One region of the Metabacillus sp. cB07 genome, then DNA from elsewhere that is predicted to be linked to it. Evidence: riboswitches for the same ligand, from Rfam matches in the RefSeq annotation. Region 1 holds a riboswitch; the other holds the start of a gene.
The links. Region 1 has a riboswitch for cobalamin ahead of metE (5-methyltetrahydropteroyltriglutamate--homocysteine S-methyltransferase). Riboswitches for the same ligand answer to the same signal wherever they lie in the genome.

Region 1 (4,174 bases):
CAAGGCCTATACCCTTGCTGTAAGAGTATGTTTCAAACGAATGAATTAATTCCCCGTGGCTTCTTGAAGTTTCAATGGAGATGACATCTGCATCAAGCGCATCAATTGCTTCAATCATGTCTTCAAAGCTTGAATAGCACATATGTGTATGAATTTGCGTCTCAGGTTTCACAGAAGCTGTTGACCGTTTAAAAGCAGTGACGGCCTCGTCCAAGTATTGTTCCCTCATATTTTCTTTAAGCGGAAGGCCTTCTCTAAGCGCAGGTTCATCTACTTGAATCATGCCTATGCCTGCGTTCTCTAACGCCTCAACTTCAGCTCTAATTGCGAGAGATAGCTGATTTAACACGGCTGCTCTGGGGACGTCGGATCTGACAAATGACCAATTTACTATCGTAACCGGCCCGGTCATCATGCCTTTTACCGGCTTGTCAGTCAGCCTTTGGGCGAACAGGGTTTCTTTTAATGTCATCGGCTCCTCAAAAAACACATCCCCGTAGATAACGGGCGGCCTTACGCAGCGTGAACCATATGACTGCACCCACCCATTTGAAGTGATGGCCATTCCTTCAAGTTTTTCTCCGAAATATTCGACCATGTCTGTCCGTTCGAACTCACCGTGAACAAGGACATCAAGCCCCAGGTTTTCCTGGATATCAATCCACTTTTTTATTTCTCCTTCAATAAACTGAGAATAGTCCGAATCCGAGAGAGTTCCTTTTTTGTACTTCAGCCTTGCAGCACGCACTTCTTTCGTTTGCGGAAAACTTCCGATTGTTGTAGTCGGAAGCACCGGAAGGCTGAATTTTCTTTGCTGAGCCTCTTTTCTTTGAACTGCGCTAACTCTGTCAGTGCTGTACTCATCAAAAGAAGCGTGTACAAAATGCCTGTTCCTCAAGTCGGAAGCCGCAAGTTCTGATATTCCACGATCATAAGCTGAAAAAGTCTCTTCTTCGAAATTCATAAACTTTGTCAGCAGGGTGATTTCCTGCAGCTTTTCATCCGCAAATGCCAGCGCGTTTTTAACAAGGGGGTGTAAATCCCCTTCACTCTCTGCTGTGACAGGCACATGAATCAGGCTGCATGAAGGCTGAAGAATCAGCCGGTCTCTTCCGACCTTCTCCAGAATTCGGTTTACCAATTTGGCTGTTTTCTGAAGCTCTGCCTTCCATATATTGCGGCCGTCGATGACGCCTGCCGCAAGCACCTTGTCCTTTGGAAAACCGAATACATTCAAATGCTCCAGTGTTTTGCCGCTGTCATGAACAAAATCAAGGCCTATGCCGTCAACAGGCAGCTGAATGAGCTCTTCATATTGCTCTGGACATTCAAAGTAAGTTTGCAGAAGAAGTTTTGTGCTGCCTAACCCTTTTTTGATTGTTTCATAGATTTTTTTCGTTTTTTTCATAAAGGCCGCATCCGCTGCAGATGTAACGAATATTGGCTCGTCTATTTGTATCCACTCTGCACCTTCTTCTTCAAGCTCCTTGAAAACCTGAACATATAAAGGGACGAGTTTTTCGAGAATTTCTTCGTTCTTTTCTCCTTTTGAAAGGGCTGTTAGAGTCAGCGGGCCGACAAGTACCGGTTTCCCCGTAATCCCGGCCTCATCCTTTGCTTCTTTAAATAGCTCAAGCAACCGGTTATGGATAAGGCGGGGTTCTGCCCCGTCAAGCTCAGGAACGATATAATGGTAGTTTGTGTTAAACCATTTTGTCATTTCTGATGCGACTTTGTCTTTGCTGCCCCTGACAATCGAAAAATACGTTTGGAGTGATAACGGGTCCTGATCCCTGAATCTTTCCGGAATCAGTCCGAACATAACGGCCGTATCAAGTACATGATCGTAACAGCTGAAGTCGCCGACCGGCACAAGGTCAATCCCCGCCTCGCGCTGTTTGACCAAATGAGAGAGCCTGATTTTCTTCATATCCAAATGAAACTCCCGCTCCGTCAAATCTCCTCTCCAAAACGCCTCAAGAAGCTTTTTCCATTCTCTTTTTTCTCCAATTCTCGGATAGCCAAGGTTTGAATTTCTCATTTTCATTGCGGTTCCCCCGTTTTCATAGTTTCTCAGCTCTAAACGTAAAAAAACTCTCCTTTTTTAAAGGAGAGTTTACTGGACACAGCTAACTAGAGTTGAGACACAACAAAGGTTTCAACATACCGCATCACCCTCCCTATTTCGCGTAGGCTTAAAGTGCATACGACAGGCAGGTCTCCTGGCTCTGGTTCACTGCATGCTGCTGCCTTCCCATTCCATTAGAAACAGTGGCTTCGTGCAGAATGCTCCCCATTACAGTGGCGCGACCGCACCGGATTTTCACCGGCTTCCCTTTTAAGCTTCCGCGTATAGCGTCAGCACCCATCGCTTGTCAACATATTATGAATATTTTTGTGATTGTTTTTAACAATAGCTGATGTTTTTCAATCTTGCAAGACATTTCTTATTATTCAGAAAGAAATTCCGATTACTTTCCATTTGGCAGCCTCATAAAATCCAAGCTTTTTATACAGTTCTCCTGCATCTGGATTGTTGTAGAATAAATAGAGTTCTCTTTCATCTCCATAATCCCTGCATATTCTCTCAATGACTTTTGAGGCATATCCTTTTCTTCTGTATTTGGGAGGAGTTGCAACGCCGGCAATAACAGCAGTCTTTTCGTGGTCTGTATAAATTCCTGCAGTTGCTGCCATCGTGCCGTTTTCCTCAAAGTAATAGACACTGAGTTTTCCAGAGCGGATGCTTTCATACTGTTCACCCGCAAAAATTTCTTCATTTGGACCAGCCAGTTTATACTCTTCTACCTGCATAAATAAGCGGTAAAGCCTGCGGCATTCCTCAAGACTTGTGATCTTGCAGACTTCTCCGGATCCTCTTCCGGCTGCTCTATTGTCGTATTTCATCATAACTGAGTCACTTTCAATCTCGGTTTTCACAATCCTTTTAATTGACTCAATAAGCTCCTGTTTCCCGAAAATTCTCCTGATGCCTGTTTCCTGAATGACAGGAATAAAAGCCTCTACATCGGCAGGCATAACAGAACTGCAGCAGTACATTTTATCAGGATAAATGATAAGCAAAGCCGTTAATTCAGCATTTTGATACTGACCGAAAACCCTGACCTGTTCATCTTTCAGATCTTCTGCAATCAAAGCGTTTACATCATGGTTTTTATCTAAAAAAGCGACTGCCTGAGGATATTGGTCTTGTTTAAGCAATTTTATCGCCATTTTGCATCTCCCGGGAAAAATTTTGGCCAGTCTATAGAATATTCTAACATTCTCCGTCCATTTGATATATATTTTAATAGAGAAGAAATTTCACTATTTGGAGAATTAGGTGTGTGCCCATGGAAATGAAGGATGTACTGTTGAATTTAATGCTCGTTTTGTCACCGCTTCTCATCATCCAGTTATTGTATATGAGAAAAGAAACGAACAAAAAAATGAACAAATGGCTGTTTGCCCTTCTTCCTGCGCTTGCCATTGTCTTCAGCATGCTGTATCCCTTTATGATTGATAGAGAGTTTTTCTTTGATTTCAGACGGATTCCATATGTTATGGGGCTTTTGTACGGAGGATATCCGCTTGGAATCTTTTTATTTATCGTCACAGTCGGAACAAGGGTGCTTATTGGCGGCAGCGGCATTTATCCGACAATTGTCATGGCAGGAATACTCGTTTTGTTTGTCCCGATGCTGTCTTCGTATTATTTGAAAAGCAGGCTGAGAATGAAGCTCTCTCTTGTGACTGCATTTGTTCTGGGTTCTCTGCTGTTATCGATTATCCAGATTGAAATGATGTATAAAACGGCTTTTCATCCATCGCATTATTTGGAGCTGATTATCTTTCACATTTTTGCAGCGGTCATCGGCACGATTTTGTTTGAAACAATCATTCAAAATTTTTATTTGCTGAAAAGGGTTATAAAAGCGGAAAAGCTTGAAGTTGTCAGCCATCTTGCAGCAAGTATTTCACATGAAGTGCGCAATCCCCTGACAACAACAAAAGGTTTTCTTCAGCTGCTCAGAGATGATGAAATAAGCAGGGAGAAACGGGACGAATATATAAAAATCTCATTAGACGAATTGGACCGTGCTACGAATATCATTAAAGATTACTTAACCTTTGCAAGACCAGAGGCTGAACATCAAAATCCGATTTCCATACA
Region 2 (4,174 bases), 1.4 Mb from region 1:
AAGTAGTCGCCGGTATGCCAGCCTGAACCTTCAAAGACAGGATAGGCGCCTTTTTCTTCAGCAAGCCTCATGCTTGCCTGAATCGTGTAAAAGGCTATTTTTTCATAGAGTTCATCTGCATACTGAACGGCTTCTTCGTCTTCCCAGCGCAGACGCTTAAGAGCAAGAAGGTGGTGCCATCCAAAGGTTCCGAGGCCGACTGCACGGTACTTTTTGTTTGTGAGCTTAGCCTGAAGAACGGGAATGTCATTTAAATCGATGACGTTATCGAGCATTCTGACCTGAACGTGGATCAGCCGCTCAAGCACATCATCTGACACAGCGCGGGCAAGGTTGATGGAAGAGAGGTTGCACACAACAAAATCTCCCGGTGTTTTAACAGTAATGATTTTGCCGTCTTCTGTATACTGTTCATCCATTGTTGTCGGGCTTTGGTTCTGAGTGATTTCTGTACAGAGATTGCTGCAGTAAACCATTCCTTTATGCGCATTGGGATTTTTCCGGTTCACTTCATCCCGGTAAAACATAAAGGGGGTCCCTGACTCAAGCTGGCTTTTCATAATGCCCTTCATAATGTCAATTGCAGGAACGGTAGTTTTTGAGAGTTCCGGATGATTGGCGCATTCCCAATATTTTTCGCGGAACGACCCTGCGCCTTTTTGCTCATCATAATAATCTTCCAAGGAGTAACCCATGACTTTCCGAACTTCATGAGGGTCGAACAAATGCCACTCTCCGCGGTTTTCAGCCTGTTCCATGAAAAGGTCCGGCAGGCAGACGCCGGTGAAGAGGTCATGTGTGCGTAAACGCTCATCCCCGTTGTTCAGCTTGGAATCAAGGAAGGAATAGATATCCTTGTGCCAGACGTCGAGGTAAACGGCGATCGCGCCTTTTCTTTGCCCGAGCTGATCCACGCTTACCGCCGTATTGTTCAGCTGCTTCATCCACGGTATGACACCGGACGATACTCCTTTAAAGCCTTTAATATCACTCCCGCGGCTGCGGATTTTCCCGAGATAAACGCCGATGCCTCCGCCTGATTTTGAAAGATTGGCAATGTCTGTGTTGCTGTCGAAGATGCCCTGCAGACTGTCATCAACTGTATCAATAAAACAGCTGGACAGCTGTCCGACAGGCTTTCCTGCGTTCGACAATGTTGGTGTTGCAACGGTCATATACAAATTGCTGAGTGCCCAGTAGGCTTCTTTTACAAGCTGAAGTCGGTGTTCCGTGTCTTCCTTTGCCATCAGCGTCATGGCGATGACGAGGTACCGCTCCTGGGGAAGCTCATAAACCGACTTGTCATAATCTCTCGCAAGATACCGGTCAGAGAGTGTCCGGAGCCCAATGTATGTAAAAAGCTTGTCTTTGTCGTGATCAATGACATCCGAAAGCTGCTCAATTTCTTCTTCGGAATAAGAGTCAAGAAGGTGCCTGCTGTAGATGCCTTTTGCCGTAAGGGTTTTAATCAGCGACAGAAAGGTGCCGCCGCCTGATTCCCTGTTATATGCCGCTTCTTTATACAGCTTTTTAAGATAAATCCGGGCACAGAAAAAGGTCCATTCCGGCTGAAGCTCACTGATATTTGAGAGTCCTTCGAGAATAAGAAGGTTGGTTACCTGAGAGGCAGAACAGACAGTCCGGCCTTCCATGCTTTGAACAGCTCTTTCGGTGTATGTATGGAGGTCAAGCTCTTTAAAATCTTTTCCGGTTTCAGAAATAAAGTCAGTCAGCCGCTGCGGTGAGAACGGGGCTTTTTCGTTTGTCAGTTCGTTTACGATGACGGTAGTCATTTTGGTTGCCATAAGACATCCTCCTCATTTATAGTTCAGATTTTCCGCATATTAAACGGTCAATGATCTTTCAGGAAAAAAGCTGCGAAAATCAAAAAAACCGCCCATGAGAACATGAGCGGATCAAACGATAGAATAAGAGGGTGCACGCATCCCTGTTACTGGCCATCGTTTCATCTCCTCAGTCCCCGAAGAATTCGAAACTTCTGCAAATCTAAGGCAGGTCTCCTGACTTGTGATCATTCTGCGCTGAGTCCTTCCCATACATTTCTCTCGTACAGTGGTATTCCCAGTTCGTCACACTTACAGTTGCGGGGACAGTTCCGGATTTGCACCGGATTCCCTTTTAAGCCAACATGTTGGCACCTTGATTCGCTGATTATTTCAATATGTGGTATGTAGTTTTAGTAGTAAAATCAATATGTTGTGTTATTTGATATTCTCATCATAAATGACATGGGTTATAATTTCAACTGAAATCTATGAAAATGTCGAAAGAAAAATAGAAAACCATTTTACAGTTCAGCGTGTTTCATCATACCATAGGTTAAAGGGAAGGTTACACTAAGTCTTATAAAAAGGAGATTTATCATGTACATACTTGTTAACGGCGAATATAAAAAGCGTGATGAAGTAGCGATTGATCTTGAAGACAGGGGCCATCAGTTCGGTGACGGGGTTTACGAGGTCATCAGGGTATATGATGGGGCATTTTTTGCGATGAAGGAGCATATGGAGCGGTTCATTCGAAGCGCAGAAGAAATCAAAATCGACCTTCCATATACGATAGGGGAGCTGACAGGTCAGCTTGAAGAACTTCTCCGCCTGAATAAGACAGAAGACGGCGGTATTTATATGCAGGTAACAAGAGGAGCTGCCGCAAGAAAGCATCTGTTTCCGGGCAAGGATACGCGTCCTGAATTAACGGCCTATCCAATTCCATGCTCAAAACCGGCAAAAGAGCAGGAGGTAGGGATTTCTCTCAGCCTGCTTGAAGACGTGCGCTGGCTCAGATGCGATATTAAAAGCCTGAATCTGCTGGGTAATGTCCTTGCAAAACAGGAGGCACATGACCGCGGGGCATATGAAGCTCTGCTGCACAGAAGCGGCATGATTACAGAGGGGTCTTCCTCCAATTTCTATGGGGTGAAAAACGGAAGTGTGTTTACGCATCCTGCGAATAACCTGATCCTGAATGGTGTTACGAGAATGAAAGTAGAAGAGCTTTGCAGACAGAACGGAATCGAGTTTCTGGAAGAAAGATTGAGCACTGAAGGTCTTGTCTCTCTTGATGAAGCATTTATCACATCTACGACCAGTGAAGTGATTCCTGTCATAAAGGTTGATGAAGGAAAGATTGGAGAAGGAATTCCAGGCCCGGTCACAAGAAAGCTTCAAAAGCTGTTTGATGAACTGATCGCAAAAGAAACGAAAGTGGTCGAGAAATAATAAAAATCCCGCCTGGTTTAGGCGGGATTTTCTGCTAGAGTGTATGTTTCCTGACAGGCAGGAATCCAAAAAGGACAGAAAACAATGGAGACAGGTAGAGAAAGAACGCAAATGGCAGGTACGCTATGACGTCCACACCGAGTGTCTGCGCAAAAAAGGCTCCGCTTACTCCCCAGGGAATAAGGGGATTGATCAGTGTTCCGGCATCTTCAAGGGATCTTGATAAATATTTCTTTTCAACGTTCAGTTTTTCATAGGCCGGTTTAAACGACTGACCGGGAATGAGTATGGACAAATACTGCTCTCCAGTTACGAGATTAACTCCGATTGAAGAAGAAATAGTTGCAAGGATCAGCTGCCCTTTGACTTTAATTCTCTCAATCAATCCGTTTAATAAAGTCTGGATCAGCTGCATTTTATCCATCAATCCGCCTAAAGCAAAGGCGATCATAATCAGCGAAATGGACCACATCATAGACTGAAGCCCGCCGCGGTTAAGCATTTGCTGGACGGTTTCCTGCTGAATATCAAACGCTGTTCCATTTTGCAGAACGGCTAAGAAACCGGAAAGATTTGTCCCGTCCTGAATGAGGAGACCTGTGATGCCGGCCGTTGCAATGCCTGCTGCAAGAGCAGGAATAACAGGAACCCGTGAGATGGCAAGTCCAATCACAATCAGAGGAGAGATCAAGGTCCATGGACTGATTGTGACGTGCTCTTTCATGACCGTCATAATTTCCTTAATGTTATCAAGTGTTGCTCCGTCAGCAGAAAGAGTTGTCCCCATATACCAGAAAAGTGCTGCTGTTATCGCATAAGCGGGAATCGTCGTTTGTGCCATATGGCGGATATGAGTAAAAATATTGACTTCAGCCACACCTGAGGCAAAATTCGTTGTATCTGACATCGGCGACATTTTATCCCCGAAGCAT

Region 2: it holds a riboswitch for cobalamin, as region 1 does, so the genes downstream of both, JOJ89_RS04100 (ribonucleoside-diphosphate reductase subunit alpha) here and metE (5-methyltetrahydropteroyltriglutamate--homocysteine S-methyltransferase) in region 1, are expected to answer to the same signal.

The regions. Positions count from the first base shown of each region.
Region 1 covers NZ_CP069296.1:2,159,765-2,163,938, forward strand. Annotated here, with positions in the region: gene metE (5-methyltetrahydropteroyltriglutamate--homocysteine S-methyltransferase) at 1-2,047, opposite strand, end outside; cobalamin riboswitch at 2,196-2,384, opposite strand; gene JOJ89_RS10835 (GNAT family N-acetyltransferase) at 2,455-3,234, opposite strand; gene JOJ89_RS10840 (sensor histidine kinase) at 3,354-4,174, shown strand, end outside.
Region 2 covers NZ_CP069296.1:800,158-804,331, forward strand. Annotated here, with positions in the region: gene JOJ89_RS04100 (ribonucleoside-diphosphate reductase subunit alpha) at 1-1,805, opposite strand, end outside; cobalamin riboswitch at 1,995-2,177, opposite strand; gene dat (D-amino-acid transaminase) at 2,385-3,242, shown strand; gene nhaC (Na+/H+ antiporter NhaC) at 3,277-4,174, opposite strand, start outside.